One region of the Sporolactobacillus pectinivorans genome, then DNA from elsewhere that is predicted to be linked to it. Evidence: riboswitches for the same ligand, from Rfam matches in the RefSeq annotation. Region 1 holds a riboswitch; the other holds the start of a gene.
What was found. A riboswitch is a leader RNA that binds a small molecule or an ion and turns the genes downstream of it on or off. The one in region 1 is predicted to bind lysine.
Positions count from the first base shown of each region.

Region 2: linked by a shared signal. The riboswitch ahead of lysA (diaminopimelate decarboxylase) and the one ahead of COP04_RS15285 (aspartate kinase) in region 1 are both predicted to bind lysine.

Region 1 covers NZ_NXGA01000001.1:3,102,408-3,117,664, reverse strand. The annotation lists gene pheT (phenylalanine--tRNA ligase subunit beta) at 1-1,787, shown strand, start outside; gene COP04_RS15310 (CvpA family protein) at 2,357-2,905, shown strand; gene polX (DNA polymerase/3'-5' exonuclease PolX) at 2,957-4,672, shown strand; gene COP04_RS15300 (endonuclease MutS2) at 4,801-7,155, shown strand; gene trxA (thioredoxin) at 7,253-7,570, shown strand; gene uvrC (excinuclease ABC subunit UvrC) at 7,922-9,703, shown strand; lysine riboswitch at 9,766-9,945, shown strand; gene COP04_RS15285 (aspartate kinase) at 10,123-11,355, shown strand; gene COP04_RS15280 (TetR/AcrR family transcriptional regulator) at 11,606-12,232, shown strand; gene COP04_RS15275 (ABC transporter ATP-binding protein) at 12,254-13,135, shown strand; gene COP04_RS15270 (ABC transporter permease subunit) at 13,141-13,944, shown strand; gene COP04_RS15265 (ABC transporter permease subunit) at 13,982-14,776, shown strand; gene COP04_RS15260 (ABC transporter permease) at 14,930-15,257, opposite strand, start outside.
Region 2 covers NZ_NXGA01000001.1:2,367,056-2,382,312, reverse strand. The annotation lists gene spoVAD (stage V sporulation protein AD) at 1-351, shown strand, start outside; gene spoVAE (stage V sporulation protein AE) at 348-698, shown strand; gene COP04_RS11420 (spore germination protein) at 721-2,211, shown strand; lysine riboswitch at 2,264-2,441, shown strand; gene lysA (diaminopimelate decarboxylase) at 2,526-3,899, shown strand; gene COP04_RS11410 (GNAT family N-acetyltransferase) at 4,046-4,423, shown strand; gene COP04_RS11405 (segregation/condensation protein A) at 4,541-5,329, shown strand; gene scpB (SMC-Scp complex subunit ScpB) at 5,298-5,894, shown strand; gene COP04_RS11395 (D-alanyl-D-alanine carboxypeptidase family protein) at 6,112-7,263, shown strand; gene COP04_RS11390 (nucleoside recognition domain-containing protein) at 7,260-7,853, shown strand; gene COP04_RS11385 (spore maturation protein) at 7,855-8,388, shown strand; gene COP04_RS11380 (pseudouridine synthase) at 8,510-9,238, shown strand; gene COP04_RS11375 (response regulator transcription factor) at 9,459-10,181, shown strand; gene COP04_RS11370 (ATP-binding protein) at 10,178-11,956, shown strand; gene COP04_RS11365 (ferredoxin) at 12,002-12,256, opposite strand; gene COP04_RS11360 (YpbB family protein) at 12,483-13,553, shown strand; gene COP04_RS11355 (RecQ family ATP-dependent DNA helicase) at 13,550-15,088, shown strand; gene COP04_RS11350 (DUF2663 family protein) at 15,167-15,257, shown strand, end outside.

The DNA.
Region 1 (15,257 bases):
TCAGTGTTTCTGTCGAAGCTGCAGAGAAAGTGCCGTATTACGGCGCCCGGTTGATTGAGGGAATCAGGATTGCCCCGTCGCCCCGCTGGATGCAGCTGCGCCTGATAGCAGCCGGTGTCCGGCCGATCAGCAATGTGGTTGATATTTCCAACTACGTAATGCTTGAGTATGGCCAGCCGCTCCACACTTTTGACTTTGACGCGTTCGGATCGAACCGTGTGCTTGTCCGGTTTGCCGGAAAGAATGAAACCATGAAGACGCTGGACGATCAGGAACGGAAACTGACGCCTGAAGATATTGTCATAACGAACGGCAAAGAAGCGGCCGCAGTTGCCGGCGTGATGGGCGGAGAAAGTTCGGAAGTTACAGGCTCAACGAGTAAAGTACTGCTTGAATCAGCGGTTTTTGATCCGATATCAATCCGGAAAACCGCGGCACGTCTGCAAATGAGGACAGATGCCAGCAGCCGCTACGAGAAGGGACTCGACCGCAATCGAGTGGCGCTGGCCTCCGACAGGGCCGCGGAGCTGCTGACTCAATATGCCTCCGCCCATGTCCTAAAAGGAATCGTGGAACAGGGCGAACGGACAGTGCCTGAATCAGTGATAGAAATGCCATGGCAGAAGATAAATCAGGTACTGGGTACGGATCTTTCTCTTGGCGTAATCAGCGGAACGCTCGCGCGTCTTGGCTTTGATGCAGAAGCTGACGGTGAAATCATCCGGGTTAAAGTTCCTACCCGGCGATTCGATGTATCAATTCCAGAAGATCTTGTCGAAGAGGTCGGGCGTATTTATGGGTATAATCACATCGCGGCGACTTTGCCGGAAGGCGCCGCAATCCATGCGGCACTGACCCCTTATCAGAATTTAAGGAGACGGACGGAGGAACTGATGGAAAGCGCTGGCCTTTACCAGGTGTATACCTATTCATTGACTACAGACGAGCATGCAACAGCTTATGCGGTCCATCCGTCTGCTGAAAAGCCAACCAAAGTGATCTGGCCGATGAGTGAAGAGCATGCGGTTCTCCGCCAGAGCATCGTGCGTCAGCTGATCGATGTTGTGAAATATCATCTGCACCGTCAGATGCCGGATGTCGCTTTGTACGAAATCGGTAAAGTGTTCATTCCCAATGCAGGCAGCGCGCGTCCGGACGAAGAGGAGCACCTTGCAGGAGCGATTACGGGAAGCCGTGCCGAGAGAAACTGGGAAGGTGAGGCACTCCCTGTTGATTTCTATACGGCTAAAGGAGTCATTGAAAAGCTGTTTGATTCGTTGGCACTGGCCGAACGAATTGCTTACCAACCCGCCAGGCGGGAGGGAATGCATCCGGGACAGACGGCCGACATCCTGCTCGATGGCAAGGTGATCGGCTACCTCGGTGCGCTTCATCCATCGGTTCAGAAAGAGGCGGACCTGAATGAAACGTTTGTTTTCGAAGTGGCCATTGAACCGCTGCTGCGCGGCGAACAGCCGGAAATCGACTACACCGGGCTTCCACGCTTTCCGTCGACTGCACGGGACATTGCTCTCGTTGTAAAACGTTCTGTTCCGGCGGCGGATCTCTATCAGGTGATCCGAAAAAATGGCGGCCCTTTGCTTCAGTCAGTCAAACTGTTTGACGTGTATGAAGGTGATCACGTCGCCGAGAATGAGAAATCGATGGCGTTCTCGCTTACTTATTTCGATCCGGAACGCACACTGACAGATAATGAAGTCAACACGGTTCACGAAAAAATTCTCAAAGCCTGCGAGCAGGAATGTGGCGCAGAATTGCGTGGCTGATACAAATGAAATCGAAGAAACCGGTGTGAGCAATGGGGGCGCACCGGTTTCTTTTCATGCTAAAATATAAATTTTAGCGGATTATAAGTAGCCGGACAGGCATTGGATCTTAGACTAAGAACATGCACGGTCCTGTGCACAACGTCAGAGTCACCGCATCCTGCGGCAGTACGTCCTCTGGCATATTCGGGCTGGCCATCCATGGCCGTCACAACTAAGGCTCAGCCTGCGCCAGAGGCTGAGCCTTGCCCGGTTTTTCTTAAAAATTTGAGTCAAGCAGGCGAAACTGGACGAAACTGTTGGTAACTTTGCGAACGGGAGATCAGGCAACAAAAGGAAAAAGTGATTGGCACCCCAATCTTTCTGAGAAAAAACGAATATAGTGTCACAGAAGCTGCTCGCTCTTCTATATTTGGAGTGTTTTTGATATGATAAAATCACATAGGGTTGAAGCTTGTCTTTTTCCCTTGATTTATTACTGCGCCAAAGGTTAAGAATGGATAGCTAATGTGACGCTTTTCGAATGTTCCACAAGAACTATGTCAATTAAAGAAAGATGGGATCAATCGATGCTGTTTAATATAATTATTTTAGTTTTACTTGCTTGGGGTTTTTTTATCGGATTTAAGCGGGGTCTTGTCCTGCAGCTTGTCCATCTGGCCGGATTTGTCGTTGCCTACATTGTAGCGTTCATGTACTATAAGCAGCTGACTCCGGTAGTCAAGCTCTGGGTGCCCTTCCCGACATCGGCTGCACAAAGCGGCACGTTCAGCTTTCTGGGCAATATGAACCTGCAGTCGGCTTATTATCAGGCAATTGCTTTCCTGATGCTGTTTATCGCAACCAAGATTGTGCTGGCGATTTTCGGACACATGCTTGATTTTCTCGCGGAGCTGCCTTTGATCCGTTCAGTGAATCATTTGACAGGCGGGCTGTTCGGCTTCGCGGAATTTTATCTGGTGATCTTTATTCTGCTCTATGTTGGGGCACTGACGCCGATCAGCGGGCTTCAGTCCTCCATTAACAGTTCATCTTTGGCTCAATCGATTATCGGGAGTACGCCGGTATTTTCAAAAATGCTGCATAATATGTGGATGGCCTTGATTTTCGTCCGCTGACAGTTGCTTTGATAAAATCTCTCTCCTTTCAACTGGAAAAGAGTGATCTAAGTGAATAAAAAACAGATTATTGACCAATTGGACCGGATTGCCCTTTATTTGGAAATCCGCGGTGACAATCCCTTTAAAATTGCCGCGTACCGCCGCGCCGGACAGGCGTTGGAAACGGATCAGCGTTCGGTGGCAGGCATTGACGACTTCAGTAAAATTAAAGGCATCGGCCGCGGAACGGCGGATGTTATCAAAGATTTGATGTTGACCGGCGAATCTGCTGTGCTGCGCGATCTGCAGAAAGAGATTCCACCCGATTTGCTTGAGCTTGTGAAAATCCCCGGGCTTGGCGGGAAGAAAATCGGCAAACTGTACCAGGCACTGAATGTGACTGATCTGGCGGCGCTGCGGGAAGCATGCGAAGGGGAGCAGGTCCGCGCGCTCCCGGGTTTCGGCGAAAAGACGGAAGAAAAATTATTGGATGCAGTTAAAAAAATAAATCAGCGTCCAAGCGAACTTTCTATTGCTTACATGGTTGGTCTGGCTGAAAAAATCGAAGCGGCTCTGCGCTCGGATCAGGATATCAGACATTTTTCACGCGCCGGGAGCCTCCGTCGGGCAAAAGAAAAGATGAAAGACTTGGATTTCGTCATCGAGACAGACGATCCGGAACAAACGGCAAATCAGATTGTTGAGCTTCTGCCCATATATGAAATAACCGGGCGGGGCGATGCAAAAATGACGGTAGTGCTCAATGACCCCTATCATGTTTCTGTCGACTTTCGTTTTTCAACAGCTGAAGCTTTTGTGACCACATTGCATCATTTCACTGGTTCTAAAGAGCACAACATATTGATTCGCCATCTGGCAAAAGAGCGCGGCGAAAAAATCAGTGAATACGGGATCGAATCGGAAAATGAACCGGTCCAGACTTTTTCGAGCGAGGCCGATCTATACCACCACTTCGGGCTCAGTGAGATTCCTCCGGAGGTGCGGGAAGGTGCAAGTGAAATTGAAAGGGCTGAATCCGGTCCGCTGGGGCTGATACGGCTGGAGGATATTAAGGGCGACCTGCACATGCACTCGACCTGGAGCGATGGATCGTATACGGTTCAGGAAATGGCAGACGCGATGAGGGCGAAAGGATATGCCTACGCGTGCCTGACCGACCACTCAAAGTCACTGAGGGTCGCCACTGGTCTTTCCGAGGAGCGGCTGCTGAAACAGCTCGAGGAAGTGGCGCGCGTGAATGCCCTTTATGAGGATTTTACACTTTTTTCCGGGGTGGAAATGGACATACTTCCGGACGGTTCGCTTGATTATTCGGATGAAATTTTGAAATGTCTGGATTTTGTTATTGCGTCGATCCATTCTTCTTTTTCACAGAGCAAGAACCAGATCATGAAACGTCTGGAAAACGCGTGCAGAAATCCTTACGTGCGGCTGATCGCCCATCCGACCGGACGGCTGCTTGGCAAACGGAGCAGCTATGCGATAGACGTCGAGGGCCTGATCCGGCTGGCCAAAGAAACTGGAACGGCGCTTGAGCTGAACAGCAATCGCAATCGTCTTGACCTTTCCTCTGAATGGGTTTGCAAGGCCCAGGAGGCCGGGGTCAGAATCGCCATTGATACTGACAGCCACTCCAAGAAAATGATTGAGGACATGGCGCTTGGCGTGCAAACGGCAGTGCGCGGCTGGATCCGTCCGGGAACTGTGCTGAATACAATGACTGCGGAACAGTTTGCCGCTTTTTTACACTGTAAGAAAATATAAAATTTAGTGGATTTAGTGAGGTCAACTAAGGCTCAGCCTGCCCAGGGTTGGTTTCGCCCAAGTTTTCCTTATAAAGAAAAGAAACCGGTTTAATCCGGCGCTTATTCTCAATGAGGGAGATGTACCTTTTGAACGAACATGCTTTAAAAGCATTGGAATATAAAAAGATCAAGCAGCAGCTAATGGATTACACTGCGTCATCGCTTGGTAAAAGCCGGATCGGACAGCTGCAGCCATCCGGCGATCTGGAAGAAGTCAGAAAGCTGCAGGAAGAAACAGATGAAGGAGCAACGGTACTTCGATTGAAGGGATCAGTGCCCTTCGGCGGCATCACGGATGTCAGGCCCGGCCTGAAACGATCAAAAATCGGCAGCATCCTCCAGGCGAAGGAACTGATTGATATTGCCGATACGATACGCGGTGTACGGCTGATCAAGTCGTTTATTCTTGATTTGGCGGAAGATGAGGAACTTGAGCTGCCGATCCTGGCCGGTCTTGTGGAAGGAATGGAGGTTCCCGGCGGCCTGGAACGGAAAATCCGCAGTGCAGTCGACGATCAGGGCGGTGTGATGGATTCGGCGAGCACTGCCTTGCGGCACATCCGCGGACAGATCCGCACATTTGACAGCCGGGTGAAACAGAAATTGGAAAACATTGTTCATTCAAACGGGAAGATGCTGTCGGAAGCGATCATCACGATCCGCAACGACAGACAGGTTATCCCGGTAAAACAGGAATACCGCACATCTTTCGGGGGGATTGTGCACGATCAGTCGGCATCCGGTGCGACGCTGTTCATTGAACCGCAGGCGATTGTCGACCTGAATAACCAGTTGAGTGAAGCCCGGGCCAAAGAGCGGCATGAAGTTGAACGGATTCTGCGTGTTCTGTCTCAAGAAACCGCCGAATATGCTGACGAGCTTCTTGAATCGGTCGAAGGACTGGCACAGCTCGATTTTATTTTTGCCAAGGCATCTTACGGACACCAAATGAAAGCTTCCAGGCCAAAGTTAAATGATCAGGGGATTATTCGGCTCAAAAAAGCGCGCCATCCGCTAATCAGCCTTGAGCGGGTTGTACCGATTGATGTCATTTTTGATGAACATACCCATGCGCTGATCATTACCGGTCCGAATACCGGCGGCAAGACGGTTTCACTGAAGACGACGGGTCTGATTACGTTAATGGCTCAGTCCGGTCTGCAAATTCCTGCAGAAGAGGAATCCGAAGTCAGTGTTTTTAAAAAGATTTTTGCCGATATCGGGGATGAACAATCAATTGAGCAAAGTCTCAGTACCTTTTCGTCACACATGACCAACATCATCGGCATCCTCAAAGAAGTCGATTTTCAGAGCCTTGTGCTGTTTGACGAACTGGGAGCCGGCACCGACCCTCAGGAAGGCGCAGCACTGTCGATTGCCATTCTGGACGCTGTATATGGCTGTGGGGCGACAATTATCTGTACGACACACTACAGTGAACTGAAGGCGTATGCGTACGAGCGGAACGGCGTGATGAATGCCAGCGTTGAATTCGATGTGGAAACACTCAGCCCGACATATCGGCTGTTGCTCGGCGTGCCGGGACGAAGCAACGCATTTGAAATTTCGAAAAAGTTAGGTCTCCCCACTGATATCATTGATGGAGCAAGGCTTCAGATCAGCCGTGAAACAAATCAGATTGATAAAATGATTGCTTCACTCGAAAAAAACCGTAAGGCTGCGGAGGTTGAGGAAGAGAACGCTCGTAGGCTGAAACTTGATGCTGAGGAAAAGGAAGCTGCTCTTACAAAGAAACTGAACGATCTGGAGCGCAATAAGGAACTAATTCTCAAACAGGCGAAAGAAAAAGCGGAGCGCGCGGTTAAAGAGGCCCGGCGGGAAGCAGAAGAAATTATTGATGAACTGCGCAGTTACAAAAATCGCGGTCAGGTTAAGGAACATCAGCTGATTGATGCAAAAACCAAACTTTCACATGCGCTGGATGCATTGGATCAGCCGGACAGGCAGGCTGCGCCGGCGGCCCCGGTAAAACACGAACTCGCAGGATTCGCAGTTGGCGACCATGTTAAAATGATCAGTTTTGGCCAGGAAGGCTATATCGTTGAGAAGATCAGTAATCATGAATATCTGGTTCAGGCAGGCATTCTGAAAATGAATGTTGCCGAAAATGACCTGAAGAAAGTGAGAGAGGAGAAAAAAGTGCGTCCTGTCGTCAATGTTCGCACGTCTGGAGTGACGGTGAAACCGGAACTCGATCTGCGTGGTGAACGCTATGAGGACGCCATGCTCAAGGTTGAAAAATATCTTGATGAAGCGATGCTCGCCGGCTTTCCACGGGTCTCAATCATTCATGGTAAAGGAACCGGTGCACTGCGGAACGGGGTTTCCAAACTAATTGAGCGCCATCCGCGTGTGAAAAGTTCGCGGCTTGGCAGCCAGGGTGAAGGCGGCAGCGGTGTCACGGTTGTCGACTTTAAGTGAAAAGATGTTCGTAAGCAGGTTAATGGATTATCTGAACTGGAGATGCTATACTTTGTGACATGAAGCATAATGAATCAATTGAGGAGGTTTATACACAATGGCAATCAATCAGGTAAACGATACAAATTTTGCGGATGAAACATCAAAGGGACTTGTTCTCACCGACTTTTGGGCGACATGGTGCGGGCCATGCAAAATGATGGCTCCTGTTCTCGAAGAAGTGGATTCAGAATTAGCAGATAATCTTAAAATTGTTAAGCTGGACGTTGATGAAAATCAGGCGACAGCCAGCAAATACGGTGTCATGAGCATTCCGACGATGTTTCTGTTCAAAGACGGCGAAGTTGTTGATAAGATCGTTGGCTTCACACCGAAAGAAGCTCTGGTAGACCGGATCAAAGAGCACGTCGGCTGATCCGGTTGTTCCTAGTTAAAAATCTTTACCCGGAGGGGCTGCCTTTTTGGCAGTCCCTTTTTTCTTACCGTTTGTTTAAATGATCGGAAATGGAAGCGACACAGGAGCGTATCAGAACTCAGAAGAATATATCGGAACTCACGCCAATTTATCAGAACTCAGAGGAATATATCGGAACTCACGCCAATTTATCGGAACTCAGAAGAATATATCGGAACTTGCAGATGCTGCGATCAGATTTCTTTTCAATCTTAGCAGTTGAATGTTCCTAAAATCTTTATAATAATAAAAAGAGATAGTTTGTTCGCAGTCGCGGCAAGCCTGATTTTTTATTAGAGGATGAGTAAAAATATGGTGAGTCAGAAAATTAGAGAAAAACTTAGTTTACTCCCGAAACAGCCGGGTTGTTATCAAATGAAGAACAGCCAAGGGCAGATTATTTATGTCGGCAAAGCAAAAAATCTGTTCAACCGCGTTCATTCATATTTCAGCGGATCCCACGATGCGAAGACGCAGCGCCTTGTTGCGGATATAGCCGATTTTGAATATATCGTTGTTTCATCAGAAATCGAATCGCTGCTTCTTGAAATCAATCTGATTAAAAAGTATGAACCAAGATATAACATCATGCTGAAGGATGACAAAAGTTATCCCTATATCAAACTTACTTCAGAAAAGTATCCGCGGCTGATCATCACACGGAAAGTTAATCGAAGGAGCGGCAAATATTTTGGACCGTATCCGAACGTGACGGCGGCGAATGAAACAAAACGGCTGCTTGATCGGCTTTATCCGCTGCGTAAATGCCACACGCTGCCTAATCGTGTCTGCCTTTATTATCATATCGGCCAGTGTCTGGCCCCCTGTGTCAACGACATTCCAGCCGAGACCTATCAGAACATGGCAGAGGATATCACCCATTTTCTGAACGGTGGCTATCAGGATGTCAAAAAGATTCTGAAGGAAAAAATGCTGAATGAAGCGGAACAGCTCCATTTCGAGAAGGCAAAAGAGTTCCGTGACCAGATCCAGCACATTGAAACGGTTATGGAGAAGCAGAAAATCGTCTTCAATGATCTGGATGATCGCGATGTTTTCGGCTATGCCTTTGACAAGGGATGGATGTGTGTTCAGGTTTTCTTCATGCGCCAGGGAAAACTGATCGAGCGGGCGGCTTCCATGTTCCCGTTCTATCAGGAACCGGAAGAAGATTTTCTGACATTTATCGGACAGTTCTATTCACACCAGAATCATATTAAACCAAAGGAAGTTCTAATTCCGGATCATGTCGATCAGCAGCTTATCGAACAGATGCTTGGCATCTCGGTCCTCCAGCCGCAGCGTGGCCGGAAAAAAGATCTCGTCAATATGGCGATCAAAAACGGGCAGATTGCGCTCAAGGAAAAGTTCGCATTGATTGAACGGGACGAGAAACGAACGGTAGGCGCCGTGGAACAGCTGGGAGAAGCTCTGGATATGCTCGCACCGCGCCGAATCGAGACATTCGATAACTCAAATATTCAGGGCGCGGATCCTGTATCGGCGATGGTGGTGTTTGAAGACGGGCGTCCGAAGAAAAGCGACTATCGCAAATACCGGGTGAAAACAGTAAGTGGGCCGGATGACTATGCGACGATGAAGGAAGTGGTTCGCAGACGTTACTCCAGACTGCTTAAGGAAGGAGCCGTCCTGCCCGATCTGATTCTGATCGACGGTGGCAAGGGTCAGTTGTCCGCCGCCATTGATGTTCTGGAAAATGAATTCGGACTTTATATTCCGGTCTGCGGTCTGGCGAAAGATGATAAGCATCGGACGGCCCAGCTGGTGGCCGGAGATCCGCCGTCATTTGTTCCGTTGGCGAGAAACAGCCAGGCTTTTTATCTGCTGCAGCGGATACAGGATGAGGTGCACCGCTTTGCCATTACTTTTCACAGACAGGTACACCAGAAGGAAATGCTTCACTCGGTTCTCGACGATATACCAGGCATTGGCGCGCAGAGAAAGCAGGCGCTGCTCAGAAACTTTGGTTCAATTAAAAAAATCAGGGAAGCGAGCAGTGAAATGCTGAGAGAAGCAGGATTGCCACAGAAAATCGCTGAGACCGTTAAGAAATATTTGGACAATCCAACCTGAAAAGTGTTGTCTCTTAATCACAGTTCTGCTATAATTCACATAACTTAATTTTTTCAAATATCTGAAGTGATAGAGGAGCAGTCTTCATGAGTAGGCCGCGCGAGAAGGATGAGATTCACTGACCGCGGATTAAAGGGGACACTGCCGAAGTAGGAAATGTTTCATCACGTTTCCGGGCTGGATCTGCATTGAACAAGTGTAGGGCTGTCACACGAGCGAAAGTGTGGAGAACTATCTCAGCATGCTGAAAAAGATTGTCTGTTCAACAGCGGGGAGATGCTCGCTGTTCTTTTTATCACTGAAGGGAAAAAAGCAAAGGTGTAGGCTCTTTCAAAGATCGTCCCGCAGATGGTACAGAGAGGATGGGGAAGAGCAGCGGTATTTATTTGCCGTTCATAATCTAAAGGAGCGAGTGAAGAGTGGCTTTAACAGTGATGAAGTTTGGTGGAACATCGGTGGCAACGGTTGAACGACTGCAGAGGGTAGCGGAAAGAATTATTAAAAAGAAAACGGCTGGCGACCAGATTATTGTCGTTGTGTCGGCAATGGGCAAAACAACGGATTCACTGGTGAGCATGGCGGGAGAAATTTCGGACCGGCCGTCGAAACGTGAGATGGATGTGCTCCTTTCTACCGGTGAACAGGTGACTATTGCCCTTCTGGCCATGGTGCTGATTGAACGCGGCTATGATGCGATCTCGTATACGGGCTGGCAGGCGGGGATCAAGACGGAAGATGTCCATGAAAGCGCAAGAATCAGCTCTATTGACACCTCATTGATCCGTCCGCAGCTGAAAAAAGGAACGATAGTGATTGTTGCGGGCTTTCAGGGTGTGACTAACGCCGGAGAAATCACGACGCTCGGGCGGGGCGGTTCGGACACATCGGCCGTTGCGCTGGCCGCTGCTTTCGGTGCGGCTAGGTGTGAAATTTACACAGATGTGACTGGCGTTTTCACGACTGATCCGCGCTACGTAAGCAAGGCGAGAAAGCTTAAAGAAATCAGTTACGATGAAATGCTTGAAATGGCTTATCTGGGTGCGGGTGTACTCCACCCGCGCGCTGTCGAATACGCTAAGAACAGCCACATCGAACTGGTTGTCTGCTCCTCATTCTCTGAAGAAGAGGGAACGGTGATTAAGGAGGAAGTATCAATGGAGACGACTAAAACAGTCAGAGGACTTGCTTTTGAAAAAAATGTAACTAAGATAACACTGCTCGGACTGCCGAATAATGTTAGTGCAGTATCGCGTGTCTTTGATGCAATCGCTGCCAAACACATCAATATTGATGTCATTGTCCAGAATGTACTGGATGAAGCAAAGACGAGCCTGTCCTTTACAGTTGACCGGGATCTGCAGAATGAAACGCTGGATGTTCTGCGCACGCAGGAAAAGGATCTTGAGTTCCACCAGTTGATTTTTGAATCAGAACTGGCCAAAGTATCGATTGTCGGCTCCGGCATGGCTTCCAATCCTGGTGTCGCTGCACAGATGTTCCACGCATTGGCTGAGAACGGCATTAAAGTTAAAATGATCAGTACATCGGAGATCAAAGTTTCAACAATTATCGATGAAGAAAACTTGCTCGAAGCACTTGAAACACTGCATACGACCTTTCATCTCGCTGAAGAGGAATCAATCAGCCTTTAAAATTGAACGGAATAAATAATTAAGGCCAAGGCCCCAAGGGTGTGTGATCCCTTGAGGCCTTTTTTGAATTATGTGGAAAAATAAGATGGAAACCGCGAAATACCAAGCGTGTTTAAATAGATCTCGTCTGGTCGAAAAAAAAGCCGCAGCCTGGCTGAATTTTCCAATCTAAATCTAAAAAATATTGACCGAATCGGTTTATGGGAATATACTTATCTTGTAAACCGATTCGGTCAATGCAAACTGTGAGGTGATTTTATTGAATAAGTTTATGAGTTTGCCCTTAGAGAAACAAAATGCGATTGTCGATGGAGCGCTGATATCCTTTGGCACGAACGGTTATAAAAAAACATCCGTGAGTGATATCGCCGCAGCCGCCGGAATCTCAAAAGCGATGGTTTTTCATTACTTTGGTACAAAAAAGGCACTGTATTTATATTTGATCGAGCTGAGCGGGACTACTTTCATGGATGAAATAAGTAAAAAGCTCGATAAAAGTGTCACTGATTTCTTTGACAGAATCAGGCTCGCTGGTGACATTAAACTTGCGGTGATACAACAACACCCGGGAATGCTCTCTTTTTTCAAAAATATGCTTCATGAGAACGATAGTGAAGTCAGGCAGGATATCCGCAATCTTCTTGCCGATTTGAATGTCGTGAAATTCCAGGAAAATGTCGTTTTTGAAGACATGGATACTTCAAAATTCAAAGACGGTGTTGATCTGAAACTGATCGTCAAAATGCTGACGTGGATGTCCGAAGGGTATTTCACTGATATAACGGGCAATGCGGATGCGGACTTAGAGGCTATAGATGTTTTTTATAAAGAATTCCTTGACTGCCTGACTTTGCTTAAACAAGTCTGTTATAAATGATCATCCGGGAGGGGACCACTCATGAACGTCATTGAAATTAAAAATCTCACAAAACAGTTTGGCAAGGCGAGAGGCATTATTAATGTGAATTTAAATGTCGAACAGGGTGAAATATTCGGCTTTATCGGGCCGAACGGAGCAGGAAAATCAACGACGATCCGGACACTGCTGGGGCTGATTCACCCGACGAACGGAAGTGCAACCATTTTTGGAAAAAGCTGCTTTGATCATCCCGAAGTGAGGCAAGAATTAGGCTATCTGCCTTCAGAAGTTTTCTATTATGATAACATGAGGGTGATCGATCTCCTCAAATATTCTGCCAGTTTTTATAAAAAGGATTGTACAAAACGGATCCATGAACTGGCGGAAGCTATGAATCTTGATCTGAAAAAGAAAATAAACGACCTGTCGTATGGCAATAAGAAGAAGGTCGGCATCGTGCAGGGACTGCTTCATGAACCTAAACTGATCATTCTTGATGAACCGACTGGTGGTCTCGATCCTCTGATGCAGCAGAAATTTTTTGAACTTATCAGAGAGGAAAATCAGAAAGGCGCGACCATTTTCTTTTCTTCTCATATTCTCACTGAAGTTCAGAAAATGTGCGATCGCGTTGCTTTCATCAAGGAAGGAAGAATCATCAAACTTGAAAAAATTAGCACTCTGCAGGAGAACAATTACAAGAGGATCAGTATTGAGGCAAGATCCGGGATCAGTTCCGAGGATTTTCAACTTGACGGTGTGAGCGACTTCAAAGTCAAAGAAAATACAGCAAAGTTCATCTATAAAGGCAACGTCAATACAATTATTCAAAAAGTTGCCCGGATGGACCTTCTGAACATATCTATTGAAGAGCCTGACCTTGAGGAAATTTTCATGCATTATTACGAAAAGGAGGGCTGATCAACATGAATATGTACCTTCACGAACTGAAATCACTGAGGAAATCAACCATCGTGTGGACGATCGTCATCATTGCACTGGCGGCACTTTACCTATCTGTTTATCCGGGTATGGTCAAAGATGCGGAGGGCTTTAAAAAATTGCTCGGCAACTACCCGGCACCAGTGAGAGCCATGCTTGGCATTAATCTTAACTATATTACATCAATCGTTGGGTTTTATTCGATGATTTTTTCTTTTATTACACTGTGCGGGGCCATTCAGTCTATGAATCTCGGTGTTTCCATTCTCTCGAAAGAATCGAGGGAACGGACGGCAGATTTTCTTCTGGTTAAGCCGGTGTCGCGTCCGGCGATCGTCACGGCAAAACTTCTGGCTTCGCTGACGATGATCCTTGCACTGGACATCGTCTTTTACGCCGCTTTGTCCATTATGGTTCACTTCATAAATACGGGCAGTTTCGATGAGAAGATTTTCTTCCTGATCAATTTAACGCTGCTTTTTCTCCAATTCATGTTCTTTGCGATTGGTTTGGTTATTTCTGTGTTGTTCAGTAAACTTAAGTCTGTGCTTCCGATCTCTCTCGGTGTCGTACTCGGTTTCTACATGATCGGTGCACTGATTTCGACTGGAAAAAATGATGATGCGGCCAGATACCTCTCGCCCTTCAATTACTTTAATGTCACGAATATCATTAAAAACGCAAATTATGAAGCTTCATATCTGATTACCGGAGCAGTCATTGTTATCGCGCCTATCGTGGCAAGCTATATCATTTATTCCCGAAAGGATATCCATGCCGTGAGCTGAATGGCTTACGGGACTGACTTAACGAGGAGGCATGATGATGAATATCTTTCTGAGAGAACTGAAGGCTAACCGTAAAGCCTTGATCATCTGGAGTGTCTGCATGTTTCTGGGAGTATTAAGCGGCATGAGCAAATATACAACTTATTCCTCCGGCGGTGCAGCAAGCCAGGCATTGACCGAATTGCCTCATTCGATGAGGGCGCTGTTCGGAATGGGGTCGTTCAATGTCTCAACCATGAGCGGTTTTTTCGCATTCCTGTTCTCTTATATTGTACTTGCAGCTGCCATACATGCTGCATTGCTGGGAAGTAGCATTATCGCAAAAGAAGAGCGCGATAAAACTTCGGAGTTCCTGATGGTTAAACCTGTTTCACGGACAGCAGTGATTACCTCAAAACTTCTTGCAGCACTGGTGAACATCGTTGTCATTAATGTTGTGACGCTGCTTTCCTCATTCTTTCTGGTTGCCGCTTATAATAAGGGAAAAGATATTTTCGGTGAAATAGCCGTGTTCCTTCTGACAATGTTTATTGTTCAGTTAATCTTCCTGTCACTGGGAGCCTTGCTTTCGGCCTTTATGAAGAACCCGAAAGCTTCAGGATCTCTGGCCACCTCGATTCTGCTCGGTTCGTATGTAATCTCTAAAATCACGGATCTGGCGAATCATCTCGATTTTCTGAATATACTCTCGCCCTTCAAATACTTCAGTTACACGGACATTGTGAACGGGGACGGACTCAGCCTGGTTGTTGTGATCCTCACTCTTTTGCTTATTGCTGCTTTTTCTGTATCAACGTACTTTTTTTATCGGAAAAGGGACCTGAATGTTTGATAGAAAACTTGCGGCAGTGTCACTGATCTTTTATCGAATCACCAAAAAGGCACCCGAATCCGAGTGCCTTTTTGGTGTATGAGAATGAGTTTTAACGTAACTGACGAGAAGTCTTTCCCTTCTCTAAGGACTGAACGCTAAGTAGAGGGTCGTTCACTGGCTTTCCAAATTTACAATTCTCGTATATGAGTGAATGGTAAAGAAGTAGTAGCCGAGATAAATCAAGGTGTAGGCGAGCATGCATACCCCAACCGGCATCAGAAGGCTCTGGTCCAGCATCTTCGACAGCGCGGTGAGGGCTACGATGCTGTGAACAATTCCAAGAACAAGCGGCAGGGCGAAGACAAAGCCGACCTGTTTGGCAACGGCTTCCTGGATTTCCTTCCTTGTTACACCAATTTTTCGGAGTATGCCATATTGCGCCTTCTCCTGTTCTGCTTCCGTCAGCTGTTTGAAGTAGATAATGCTGCCGGTGGCAAGC
Region 2 (15,257 bases), 740 kb from region 1:
CCGGAGGATTATGACCTGATCGTTACTGGCGATCTTTCAAGTGTGGGTTCTCCAATCCTTAAGCAGTTGCTGTTTGAGAAAGGTCTTGATATCAGCAAAGAACATCAGGATTGCGGCCTAATGATATACAGCCCGGAGCAGCCGGTCAATGCAGGGGGCAGCGGCTGCGCCTGTTCGGCGGTCGTTACATATGGCTATCTCTTTAAAAGGCTTGCAGAAGGTTCACTAAGAAGAGTATTCGTTGTAGCTACCGGAGCTTTACTGAACAGTGCAACGCCGAAACAGAAGGACACGATACCCTGTATTGCTCACGGCGTTGTCCTAGAGTCGGCAAAGGAGGAACGGAGATGATCTACCTGTATGCATTTCTCGTGGGCGGAGGAATCTGTGTGGTTGGACAGCTGCTGATGGATGTTTTCAAGCTGACGCCCGCCCATGTCGTTGCGTCTTTTGTTGTGCTGGGAGCGGTATTTGACGTTTTTGGATTGTACGACCGCCTGATTGACTTTGCCGGCGCCGGTGCTACTGTACCGATCACTAGTTTTGGCCACTCCATCCTTCACGGGGCGATGGCAGAAGGGCATGAACATGGCTATCTCGGCATTGCCATTGGCATTTTCAAGCTGACATCCGCAGGCATCACTTCGGCGATTCTGTTTGGTTTTCTGGTTGCACTCTTTTTCAGGCCAAGAGGCTAACGTGAAAAATGGGAGGATCATCATGCCGAAACAAACTGATAAAAAACCGCTTGATCGCAGCATAGAGGAAAATGCGCGGAAAATGAAGGGAATTCTGGACATTGGTCCGAAAAACTTCGATGTCGGAGAGCGTGAAATAATGATTCTGGGACGTGACTGCAGGATTTATTATACAAACAGCCTCGTAGATTCGACCATTGTCGTTATGATGATGCGCGAGTTCATGCGTCTTTCCAATGAAAATGAGCAAGCGGAAAATGTTTTCCAGGAAATCAAGCAGCATCTCGTTCATTATCAGGTTGAAGAAATCACAACGATCGATGATACAGTGGACAAGATGCTCACAGGTCGGATTGTGCTGCTGATTGATGGTGAAACGACCGGTTTCGATATTGACTTGCGGCATTATCCCGGCAGGCAGCCCGCGGAGCCGGATGTTGAAAAGGTGGTCCGTGGTTCAAAGGACGGTTTCACAGAAAATATTATTGAAGATTCCGGACTGATCCGCCGCCGGATCCGTGACCCCCATTTTCGTTGTGAAATGATGCAGATCGGGGTACGGTCGAAAACTGACATTTGTCTCTGCTACTTGAAAGATGTGGCGAATCCCGGTCTGCTTGAGACATTGAGAAAAGAGCTTCGGGCCATCTGTGTCGACGGTATCCCCATGGCAGATAATGCGCTTGAAGAATTCATTCTTAAACAGGCTTGGAACCCTTTTCCACTGGTCCGCTATACCGGCCGCCCGGATGTTGCCGCTGCACACATCATAGAAGGGCATGTAGTGCTGATCACCGACACCTCACCAAGCGTGATGATTTTGCCGACAACGCTGTTTCATCATCTCCAGCACGCAGAAGAGTACCGCCAAATTACAGTGGCCGGAGCTTTGCAGAGATGGATGCGCTTTATTGCGGTACTTGGATCTGTTTTCCTTGTCCCGCTTTGGCTTTTGCTCGTTCAGGAACATCTGCTTCCGCCGCAGCTCAGTTTTATTGGACCGAATAGCAGCCATTATCATATACCCCTGCTTGTTCAGATACTGATTGCCGAAGTCGGAATTGAAGCATTGCGGATGGCAGCCATTCATACACCGACATCGCTTTCGACAGCGCTAGGCCTGATTGCCGCTGTCCTGATCGGGCAGATAGCCATTGAAGCCGGCATATTTATTCCTGAGGTTATTCTTTATACGTCTGTTGCGGCGATTGGGGGATTTGCAACGCCAAGCTATGACTTGCAGCTAGCCAATAAAGTTGTGAGAATCGTTCTGATTCTTGCAGTCGGGTTTTTTCATGTCCCGGGCTTTATGCTGACCACTACCTTACTGATCATTTATTTATCCCATGTCATGAATTTGAACACCCCTTATCTGTGGCCATTTATTCCCTTCAATCCGATAGGGCTCTACAATATACTGATACGAAGGGCACTGCCGACATCAGTGCTCAGGCCAAGCATCGTCCGCCCTCTGGATAAGTCTCGCCAGCCGGCAAAAAGTAAATCCAAATGACACTTGCCTTTAGAAATGAATCATGCTAAACTACAGTTAAATTTTATCCTTCAAGCAGATAAGAGGAGCAAGGAGAAGGAGTAAGGAACGGGAGCCTGGAAAAGCCATGATCGTTTCTGAAAGGTCAACTTGCCGAAGTGCCCGCCTTTTCCGGAGGCGACGCGCTGGGTCGCAGTTAAATAGGCTGCGGACTGTCACTGCATGGTTTGCGGTGGAGCACTTTTCGGGCTTTGGGTGTACGTTCCGGCCTGTATACTTTGTGTGCAGGCTTCTTTGTGTCTTATTACGAAATCAAGTTGCTATTTTATTTTTTTATGCACTTTCATAAGAAGGCGGAGAGGGAACGGATCGGGAAGGGGAGATTATTATTGCATGGAACACAGACGGTCAGCTCTGAAGGCCACCTTGTCATTGGGGGGGTGGATGCCGTTGAACTTGCTCATGAGTTCGGCACCCCACTTTATGTGTATGACACAGCGCTGATCAGGGAACGGATCAGACAGTTTAAAACGGCTTTTGCTGCTTATAAGGAGCTGGAGTGGCAGGTTGCGTACGCAAGCAAGGCGTTTTCAACAATTGCTATGATTCAGCTTGTCAACGAATTCGGACTCTCTCTCGATGTCGTATCGGGAGGGGAATTGTATACTGCGCTTAAGGCTGGCTTCCCTGCGGAAAATATACATTTTCATGGGAACAATAAATCTGACGATGAATTAGTGCTCGCTCTTGATGCAAAAATCGGCATTGACATCGTAGATAATTTTTATGAATTAGAACGGCTTGAAGAGCTGTGTGCTTCAAGGGATCAGAAGATGGAAATTCTTCTGAGAGTCACTCCGGGGGTTGAGGCGCATACGCACGAGTTTATTATGACAGGGCATGATGATACCAAATTCGGTTTTAATCTGGATAACGGTATGGCAGATCGTGCTGTTCTCCTGGCTTTGAAAGCGCCGCATTTAATACTTAAAGGCGTGCACTGCCATATTGGGTCACAAATTTTTGAAACGGAAGGATTTGTCCGCGCGATCAGGATCATTTTCAGCTATGCGGAGAAATGGAAAGACGCATATGGTTTTACAATGCGCGTTCTGAATGTTGGAGGAGGCTTCGGCATCAAGTATACTGAAGAAGATCTCCCATTGCCGCTCAGCAAATATATTGACAGTATCGTTGCTGCGGTGTGCGAGGAGAGCCGGGCGCGTTCCCTTAGCATTCCTGCAATCTGGATTGAACCCGGCAGGTCGATCATCGGTGAGTCCGGTACGACCCTTTATACCGTTGGAGCCTCAAAAAATATTCCGGGAATTCGGAAATACGTCGCAGTTGACGGGGGAATGGCCGATAACATCCGGCCGGCACTTTACCAGGCACACTATGCAGCGATCTGTGCTAACAGGGCGAAGGACGTTGCTGATCAATCAGTTACGATCGCCGGAAAATGTTGTGAAAACGGCGACGTGTTGATTAAGGAGTCGCGCCTTCCTGAATCTTGCCGGAGCGGTGACATTCTGGCGGTTCTATGTACCGGAGCGTATGGCTATTCCATGGCGAGCCACTATAACCGTTTGCCAAACCCTGCTGTTGTATTTGTAGAAAATGGTGAAGCGGATCTAGTTGTCCGCAGGGAAACGTATGATGATCTCATTAGTAATGATCTTCCGCTAAAGACGTATTCTGCCCATTGAACGATCGTGAAATTTAAATGTGGCACACGTTTTCAACGTATTAAAGTGCACATTTCTTTAAGATTGGTTATAATATAGAGCGTGAAAGCTTTTCATAGCTGTGATTCATTCTTATTTGGTTATATCATGGTAATGAGGGGTCAAAAATGCTGATTCGTTACAAGAAAAATTATGAAAAAATAGCAATGGGGCTTTTATCTTATATCCCGAAAGAGAAAGAGATCAAAACCCTGCTTCAAACCATTAGAAAGTACGAGGATGAAGAGGGCTGGCAATTGTTTCTGTGGAAAGACGGAGAGGATATTGTTGGCGTTGCCGGCGTTCATATGGAGGATCAGGAGAATGCAGTGATTGAACACATCAGTGTCAATCCATCCTATCGTACAGAAGGCATCGGTAAAAAAATGATTGTTGCCCTGAAGGAGATACTGGGGAACGATGTGGTTATTGAACCTTCATCGGCGATAAAAGCTTACTTTGATAAATGCTTTCAGGAACCGAATATAAAGGAAACCGGTAAATAATCGGTTTCTTTTTTTTGATCTTTTTTTTGATAGCGTTTATTGTCATAAACAGTTTCGCGGAATGTGTGTTCTATGCTATGATAGTGGCATATTGTATGAATTTCAGGAGGATGGCTTTTGGAATATAAAGTGAAAATTGATGCCTTCGAAGGTCCTCTTGATTTGCTTCTGCATTTGATCAAAACACTTGAGATTGATATTTATGATATTCCGGTCGCGGAAATTACCGATCAATATCTTGATTTTATCCACCATATGCAGAAACTGGAGCTGAATGTTGCGAGTGAATACCTCGTTATGGCCGCAACACTGATCGCGATGAAAAGCAGGATGCTGCTTCCGAAACCCGAGGTCTATGACGAAGTTCCGGAAGAAGCGTATGAAGATCCTGAGGAAACCCGTCAGGTACTGATGCAGCAGCTGTTGGAGTACCGCCAATATAAGGAGGCTGCCCAGTCCTTACGCTCAAATGAGTCGGAAAGGCTGTTGCTTTTTTCGAAGCAGCCCGAAGATCTGAGCCAGTTTGAGAGTGAAGATCTGACGGCCATTCCCAAGTCTGAACGGGCAACTGTCCATGATATGATGCGTGCGTTTCAAAGAATGCTGATCCGCAAAAAACTTGAAAAACCGCTTGATACTAAAATTGATCGTCAGGTTCTCCCGATTGGCCAGCAAATGAGCAGCGTTATCAGGGACTTAAAACGGGCGGGACACCCGCTTAACTTTGATTCGCTTTTTACAAGGAGAGATCGTCTGCATATTATCGTCACTTTTCTTGCACTGCTGGAATTAATGAAAAAAGATGCAGTTTTCTGCAGGCAGGACGCAAACTTTGCGGATATTCTTATTAGTCTGGGGAAGGAGGCCGCTGTACTTGACACCGGAGAAAATGCATTCAATTATTGAGGGGCTTCTCTATCTGACCGGAGAAGAGGGGCTTCTGCTGGATCAGATCAGCAAAGTGCTTCCTGATTGCTCGCTACAGGAAATAACCAATATAGTTGAGAAAATGAAAAAAGAATTTGAGGAAAATTCGTCCAGAGGGCTGATGATCGCTGACCTTCCGAATGGGTATCGGCTCACAACAAAACCTTTTATGGCGGCATATGCCGAAAAGTTTGCAGCGATTCCGAAATCGGCACCGCTCTCGCAGGCTTCTCTGGAGACTGTAGCAATTATTGCGTATAAACAGCCCATTTCAAGGCTGACCATTGAAGAAATAAGAGGAGTTAAGTCTGAGCGGGCGCTTCAGACCCTGACCGTTAAAGGGCTGATTAAAGAGGTTGGCCGGGCTGAAGGGACAGGACGAGCTATTCTGTATGGCATCACTTCTGCTTTTCTCGATTATTTCGGGCTCCATTCGCTTGATGAAATGCCTCCGCTGCTTGATGTAGCGAAGCAGCCAAACCAGCAGTTGGATGCCTATGATCTCTTCTATGACAAATACAAGGAAACTGTAAAAAATTTATGAAAAGATAGTTGCTCTGTTGATAGCTTCATAGCTCTCCCATGCTTCCTGCTCTTAAAAGTTAACTTGAGAACGCCTGCCCGGCCACTTTGGATCGGGCAGTTTTTTTTATTAATAACTCGTCGCCCAACATATTATTGCGGTGTGCGGCATGAAGCTTGCTCATAAACCCCTTGTCCCAGCATATGCTTGTATTATTGACAGGACAGGGGGATATCCCATGAAGAGTGCATTAAAAAATTCACTAATCGCATTTATTTGCCTTACTTTAGGGCTTTCGTTATTTCCCGGACAGGCTTGGGGGGAAGGACCCTCGGTTTCTGCGCAGTCAGCTGTATTGATCGACCAGTCTTCGGGACGGGAGCTTTTTGAAAAAAACAGTCATGAAAAACTTCCGATTGCGAGTATCACAAAGGTTATGACTGCGATCCTGGCCATCGAATCAGGAAAAATGAATCAAATGGTGACCGTCAGCGATCGGGCCATCAAGACTGAAGGCTCGTCCTTATATCTCAAGGCAGGTGAACGCTTGCATTTGAAAGACTTAGTATATGGACTTATGCTGCGTTCTGGTAACGATGCTTCTCTGGCGATTGCCGAGGCCGTAGCCGGTAGTGAACAGGGGTTTGCGTTTATGATGAATGAGAAGGCACAGGAATTGGGTATGCAGGACACACATTTTACAAACCCGAACGGGCTGGAGAATTCTGATCATTATTCAACAGCCAGCGATATGGCTGTACTGACCAGATATGCTATGGAAAATCAGTATTTCCGCAAAATTGCAGGTACACGATCATACCGTGCGGCAGCTACAAATAAAGAAGGTGTCAGAGTCTGGAAAAATAAAAATAAAATGCTCAGTCTATACCAGTATGCGACAGGAGGTAAAACAGGTTTTACCAAGAAGGCAGGGCGCACACTTATTTCAACAGCCAGTCAGGGGAATATGTCGCTGATTGCGGTCACATTGAATGATGGGGACGATTGGCTGGATCACAAGAATCTTTTTGAATGGGGTTTTTCGACATATAAACCTATTCTAGTTGTCAGAAGCGGAAAATTGGCGGCGAATACCGACCCATTTTATCAGAATCATCTTTACGTGCAAAGGGATATTTATCTCCCATTATCAAAAGATGAACAGCAAGACATAACCAAAAAGCTGATCCTGATCAAACCGCCGGCCGGGGATAAGAGTTGGACCCCACCATCACCGGCAGGCCGTCTTCTGGTCATGCTTGATCAGCGGCAGATTTATTCGCTTCCGGTCTATTACAAATCAGCGGGTAAGGAAAAAAGAGCGTTCTGGAAGATTTTCTTCAGCCTGCTTGAAGCATTTATTTCAGGAAGGGAGCAGCCATTATCATGATTAATTTAATCTGGGTTGCCCTCTTTCTTTTCGGAATCATATATGCGTCCTTCAATGGAACAATGGATCAGGTTAATGATGCCATTTTTAAATCAGCTTCCGATGCTGTCGCACTCTGCATCGGGCTAGCCAGCATCCTCATCTTCTGGCTTGGATTGATGAAAATTGCCGAAAAGTCCGGCTTGCTTGAAAAACTTTCTATTATCTTTAAACCGGTGGTTCGCCGAATATTTCCGGAAGTGCCTGTCGATCACCCGGCAATGGGCTATATTTTATCCAATATTATTGCCAACTTATTCGGTCTCGGTAATGCCGCAACTCCGATGGGCATCAAAGCAATGGAAGAGTTGAAGAAACTCAACGGAAATGTAAACAGGCCCAGCAGATCCATGATTACATTGCTTGCCCTGAATACTTCCGGCCTGACTCTTGTTCCGGCAACAGTGCTTGCCATCAGAATGCAGTACCATTCATCCTCTCCAGCGGATATTGTCGGACCGACACTAATTGCAACGCTGTGCACGACATTGTCAGCTCTGATTATTGACCGCTATTTTTATCATCGGCGCAAGCGAAAGGAGAAGAAGTAATATGGCCTTTGTGACAACGCTTTCCATCTGGCTGATTCCTGTCTTGATTTCTGCCGTCCTTCTTTATGGAACCTATAAGAAGACGGCAACCTATGAAATCTTCGTTGAAGGAGGCAAGGAGGGTTTTTCTCTTGCTGTATCGATCATGCCTTTTCTTGTCGGTATGCTGACGGCCATTGGCGTTTTCCGCGCGTCAGGAGCGATGGATGCGCTGATCCATGCGATCAAGCCTTTTCTTTCGGTGATCGGTATGCCGCCGGAAGTCGTTCCTCTTGCACTGATGAGGCCCATCTCGGGGACAGGGGCGCTCGGCCTGATGTCTGAACTGATCAAGGTCTACGGCCCGGACTCATTCATCGGCCGGCTGGCCTCGGTCATGCAGGGAAGCACGGATACAACATTTTATGTTGTTACTGTTTATTTCGGAGCGGTTGGTATTCACCGCATCGGCGACGCGCTGAAGGTCGGATTGCTGGCAGATGCCGTTGGCGTGGTTTGTTCGATTTGGATTGTTACGCTCATATTTGGTACTTAATGTGGCCATAACAAGATAAGGGGCAGGCAAGGCAAACTGGAAACATCTCCAAAAATAGTGAACAAAAATTGAAACTTGAGAAAAGCGAATGACCGCGTTATGATTACGTTGAGGTGAAAGGATGGAAAGATTACAGAAAGTGATTGCTCAGGCGGGCATTGCTTCAAGAAGAAAGGCCGAACTGCTGATTACGGCTGGTCAAGTTCAAGTGAACGGGCGGACGGTAACTGAGCTTGGAACAAAAGTATCGGAGCGGGACGAGATTTCTGTTAATGGCATTCCGGTTGGTAAAGAATGTCCTGTTTATTTTTTGCTGTATAAACCTGTGGGGGTCATTTCATCGGTAATAGATGATAGAAGCCGGACAACGGTTGTTGATTTTTTCAAACAGGTACCTCAGCGGATTTTTCCGGTCGGACGGCTGGATTATGATACATCCGGAGCGATTCTTATGACGAATGACGGAGAATTGGCCAACCGCCTGATGCATCCCCGTTTTAAAATTGATAAAACATACATAGCAAGGGTCAATCCAATTCCGACCAGTGAGCAGTTAAGGCAGCTTGCCTCAGGCATAAAGCTTGAGGATGGCATGACAGCGGAAGCAAAAGTCCGCCTTATTTCAAACGACAGCGGCAAAGGAATCGCTTCTGTCCAGCTGACGATTCATGAGGGCCGGAACAGACAGGTTCGGCGTATGTTCTCAGCACTTCATCTGCACGTCAGAAAGTTAAAGCGCGAACGTTATGGCTTCCTCAGCCTGGAAGGGCTTCATCCCGGCGACAGCCGAGTTCTCAAACCGCATGAAGTTCGGACTTTATACCATCTGGCTAATCGCGATCAGTCATAATTGTGTGATACTGTTTATTCATGCACAGATTGGTTCAGGAAAAATAAATGGAGCCGGGATAAAAGTGAGTAAAGCTGTTTTTTTTAAAGAAATTGTATAAAATAAGACATAGGATTGACACATTATCATATCAATTTGGGTCAGACCGGTTGCGTACGTAAGTCTTCGAAAAAAGTGATAAAAGAGAGAAAGCAGATAGGGCTGACGGGAGGATCATTGGATGGATGAGAAGAAAGCGGCGATTTTGGTTGTTGATGATGAAGAAAGGATTCGCAAGCTGTTGAAGATGTACCTCGAACGGGAAAGTTATCAGATTGATGAGGCCGGCGATGGTGAGACCGCGCTCCAGAAAGCGCTTGACAAAGATTATGAATTAATTCTTCTTGACCTGATGCTTCCGGGAATGGACGGAATTGAAGTCTGCGAGAAATTGCGTGAGTTCAAAGCGACACCAGTGATCATGCTGACGGCAAAAGGAGAAGAGGCAAACCGTGTCCAGGGCTTTGAAGTGGGGACGGATGATTACATAGTCAAACCTTTCAGTCCTCGTGAAGTTGTTCTGAGGGTGAAAGCGCTGCTTCGTCGTTCTTCAAAGACCAAGTTTCTGGAGACGGAAACAACAGCCAAGAATGTGATCGTCTTCCCGCACTTGATGATTGATCACGATGCGCACCGTGTCAAAGTCGAGAATCAGGAAGTCAACCTGACACCTAAAGAATATGAGTTACTCTATTATCTTGCACAAAATCCCGATAAGGTGTTTTCACGGGAGCAGCTGTTGAAAGATGTATGGAATTATGAATTTTTCGGCGATCTTCGGACGGTTGACACACATGTTAAGCGGTTGCGTGAAAAATTGAATCGTATATCAGAAGAAGCCGCAAACATGATTGTCACTGTATGGGGCGTCGGCTATAAAATAGAAGCTGAGAGTGACGCATGATCTGGCATGGCATTATTACAAAACTCTGGGCAACGATCATTGCAATTGTTACGATTGCACTCGTATTCCTGACCATTTTGCTGCTGCAGTTTTTTGAAAACAGCAATATCCAGCAATCTGAGCTCCAGTTGAGAAAAATAGGGGACAAGTCTGTGCAGCTGATCGAAAATGAAAACGGAAGCCGTTCGGCACTGGTCTCGGTTTCAGACATTTCCAGTGTTTATTCGGCAGGCAGCGCGCTGGTTTCAGGCAAACGCTATTGGCTTTCTCAGCCACTGCACGGATTTCCGGATTTGAACCGCAAGTTCTTCGAATCAGATCCGTTACTTCGTGAAGCGCTGGTCTCAGGGAAAAAAGTGGAAAAGCAAGGCTCTTTTGCCACTGGGCGCAACTCGCAGGAAAGAATGATCATTATAGGCCTTCCCTTTCACACCCAAAGCGGTGAGACTGGTGCTATTTATGTATTTCAAACCTTGAAAATCGCTCAAAACGCAATGAATCAATCAAAGAAATTGATCTATATCAGTGCGGGAATAGCTATTATTCTTACAACTTTCTTCGCTTTTTTTCTATCGACGCGAATCGGCGCGCCGCTTAGAAGGATGCGGACAGCGGTGCTCCAGGTAGCACGCGGTAATTTTGACATTAATGTTCCGGTTGTGACCCGGGATGAAGTCGGTGATCTGGCCGTTGCGTTCAACAAAATGAGAAATGATTTAAAGCTGAATATAACTGCCCTGAATCACGAAAAGGAGCAGCTGGGCGGAATACTTAATAACATGGCTGATGGCGTGCTCTTGCTTGACCGGCAAGGATCGATTATCGCCACAAATCCGCCGGCTGACCGTTTTAACCGCTCATGGGCCTTTGAACATGATGGTGCAACATCTCCGGATCTGCTGAACGAACTGTTGAAAAGCGTCGCATCAGAACGCAAACAGCAGATCCGTGAAGTGGGTATACAGGGACGGTTCTGGGTTGTGATTATGACGCCGCTCTATAGCCGCAAAGAGATCAGAGGAGCTGTAGCCGTTCTCAGGGATATGACGGAGGAACGCCATATTGATCAAATGAAAAGGGGATTTGTTGCAAATGTCAGCCATGAACTCCGTACGCCGGTATCAATGATTCAGGGCTATAGTGAAGCAATCATTGACGGGATCGCGGAAACTAATCAGGAAAAAGTAGATATGGCAAAGATAATTCTGGATGAATCAAAACGACTGGGCCGTCTGGTCAATGAACTGCTTGATCTCGCAAAGTTGGAAGCGGGCCATTTCCAGCTGAACAGAAGGGAAATTCCGCTGTTTTCTTTTTTCAGCCACACAGTGAATAAATTCAGCAACTTGGCAGAAACAGCAGGAATCAGCCTTAGGCTGGAAACTTCTTTCGGAGAAGATGCCCGCTTTTCGCTTGACCCTGACAGAATAGAGCAAGTGATGACAAATCTCATCGATAATGCGATTCGCCATACTCGTGAAAAAGGATGGGTTTTAGTCAATGTTGTTCTGAAATCCGGGAAACTCTTAGTGCGGGTTCAGGATTCAGGAGTGGGCATAGCGGAGGAGGATCTGCCCTTTGTATTTGAGCGCTTCTATAAGGCGGATAAGGCGAGGGCAAGGGGAAAATCAGGTACGGGGCTTGGACTCGCTATTGCCAAGCACATTATTGATGCACATGGTGGAGAAATCGGCGTCAATAGCAGAAAGGGCCACGGCACAACCTTTCAGTTCAATTTGCCCGAAGAAAATCTTCAGCAAGCGCGAGAAAGCTAAATAAAAAAAGCCTGCCGCCCGGCAAGCTTTTTTGTCCCATTTGAATCAGTGTTCGGCTATTTTTTCCGGTGAACCGTGAAAGGGATGATCCGCGACCCTGATCGATTCTGTGGGACAGCCCTCATAAGCATCTGCAAGGTCTTCAAGAAGTTCATCCGGCACCGCAGCATCGCCCTTGTTGCTGTCAAGAAGGGCAAAAGCGAGTCCGCTGTCATCATAATCAAACAAATCGGGTGCAGAAGCGGCACAGGCACCGCAAGATATGCAGGTTTCTTTATCGACAATCGTATATTTTTCCACTGACCAATAGCTTCCCTTCGTAACAGTTCTTCGTTCTTTCAAAGTTTACACTTTTTATTTTAAAAAACACCAGCTTAATTTTCAACGTTCTCAAGGTCCGATGTGTGAAAGATTATCGAAACTTGTCGGAAAAACAGATAAAATAGAAAGCGAATTATTTCTATGACTGTAAGATTATGAATAGTTTCAGATTTAAAAAATGTCTGTACAGCGTGGGGGTATCCATGTGTCATTTCGTTATTTTCTGATACTGCAGGTGATTGGCCGGATCAAAGGCGAGCGGACGCTTTCGGGCTTAATCCACATACTAAAAGGGAGGCAGTCGGTACAGACTATTCAGGATTGCACGCTCTTTCATATTGAACCGCTTTACCATGTTCTGGAAACTGTAGCGCGCGAGCAGCTTGAAAATCTTGCAAATGAATGCCGTGACAGAGGCTGGATCATTGCATTAAAAGGCGAACAGGAAAAGTATATCCTTACGCCTTCCGGCAAGTGTACATTGTCGCAGTTAGCTCAGAAGTATTCATTCCCGAAAGCATTAAGCTATACAGAAAATATAACGATCGAAACTGAATTCTGGCTCAAGCTGCAGCTCCTGGTCCAAACCCTTTCTGAACTGCTTCATGGAAGCCGTTCTTTTTTGCCGGTGACACGCAGGACAAGTGTGACAGAAGGAGTTCGCAAATTTATTTTTGAGTTTCATGCCAATCGGAAAACTCTCGCAGCCGGCCTCCATCAGGAACTTTATTGCCTTTTTGAAAAAATGCCGCAGAGCGATGCCACTCTCTTAAGCGCCCAGCTAAGCGGGCACAGCATGCCCGGACTGACTTTGACTCAATTGTCAGTGCTTTTTAATAGGGATTGGTATCAGTTCATGATCGATTCAAAATCCGCTTTTCGTTGTCTGATGCACCAGATCTGTTTCTCACCCTCACTGTTTCCAATCCTTGAATGTTTGATGGACAAAAAACCAAATGGGCTCTCACACTCAGCAGAAGAAACATATCGTTGTCTTAGAGAGGGGCTGACGATTGAAGAACTATCTGTAAAGAGGCAGCTGTCCAAGGGAACCATTGAGGATCATATTATTGAAATGACGCTTAAGATCCCTGAATTTAATGTTTCTCTTTTCCTGACGGATTCTATGAACCGGCTCATTATCGGGACGGCATCCCAGCTGCAGACCAAACAGCTCAAGCCAATTAAAAATGTACTTAATGATCAGGCGGATTATTTTCAGATTCGGCTGGCATTGGCAAGAGACGCTATGCGGGAACGGGGCGCCGGGCAATGAATGAACCAAATGATCCTATGGTCAAGGCTGAAGATACGCTTCACCGTGTTTTTGGTTTCAAGGCATTTAGAAACAGCCAGAAAGAAATTGTCGGAGCATTGCTGGACCGTCGGGATGTTTTCGCAATGATGCCGACGGGAGGCGGTAAATCACTGTGCTACCAGGTTCCCGGCTATGTCCTTAAAGGATTGGTGCTGGTCGTCTCGCCGCTTCTGTCGCTTATGGAGGATCAGGCGGACTCGCTTCGCCGTCTGGGCGAGCGCAAAGTGCGGACCCTAAACAGCATGCTCAATCCCGGCGAAAGACAGCGTGTGCTGCACCAGCTTAAGAGTTTGCGTTTTTTGTTTATTTCCCCTGAAATGCTGAGACAGCCACGTGTTTCAGAGGCACTTCAGCATGTCCCAGTATCATTATTTGTAGTCGATGAAGCCCATTGTATTTCACAATGGGGGCATGAATTCCGCCCGGATTATTTGCACCTGGCAGAGATCAGGTCAAGGGTGGGGTCGCCTCCTTGTCTCGCATTGACAGCAACGGCAGACAAGCGGGTTAGAAAGGATATTATTCATTATTTACATCTGGAATCGGCAAGGCAGTTTCTGATGAGCGTCGATCGTCCAAATATTGCGCTGATTGTCCGTGAAGTGAGAAACACTGAAGATAAAATGCGACAGATGATCGAATTGATTAGAAAAGTGGCTCTGCCCGGCATTATCTATTGTTCTGGGAGAGAATGGAGTGAAAAATTGTCTGAAGCCCTTTCAAGAAACCTGACCATTCGGACCGCCTTTTATCACGGTGGAATGACTCCTGAGGACCGCAGGAAAATCCAGAATCAGTTTCTTAATGGTCAACTGGATGTCCTTTGCTGCACGAATGCTTTTGGCATGGGTATTAATAAACCGGATATCCGACTTGTCGTTCATTTCCATTATCCCGGAACGATGAATGCTTATCTTCAGGAAATTGGACGCGCAGCCAGAGATGGAGGCCAGGGGCTTGCTGTTCTTTTCCATACGCCGGAAGATGACCGGTTGCCTGAGGCATTGATCGACAGTAATTATCCTTCGAAATCACTTGTAAAATTTGTTCTGAGTCAGCTTGACCAAGGGCTGTATCACCCGTTTCAAGAACCTGACCGTTTCATCGAGTCGATGCAGCACGCGGGGGCTAGTGAGACTGCCGCACGATTTATTCTTGAACGTGTAAGAACAAAACCGGCAAGTCAGCCCTATCGTTCGCTTTATGAGCCGTGCATCAGACAAATTGAAAAGCGTCGTTCAGCCCAGCTTGAAGACCTGAATCGCATGCGTTCCTGGATCCAGGAAACGGACTGTCGGAGGGCTTCCTGCCTAAAATACTTTGATGAAACGCTGGAACAGAAACCGGATCTTTGCTGTGACCGGTGCGGTATCGATATTGAAAAATTTCAGCGTAGAACAGATCGGGACGAAGAGATGGCCGCTCTGGAATTAGACTGGAAAGAAAGGCTGCATCAATTGTTCTGTTGTGACGGCACAGAAGAAAATGGCTGATCGATGGATGGTCGGTGAAAAAACAGGATTGTCCTAAATGCGTATTCTGATGCATACCCTATTTGAGGGGGTGGGCACGTGTCACTGGATACAATGAAAGATAAAGGGATGCTTCCGGCTCTGACTTTTGAGATTCTTCAGGAACTGATAAAAAGGAAAGAAAAGGAAA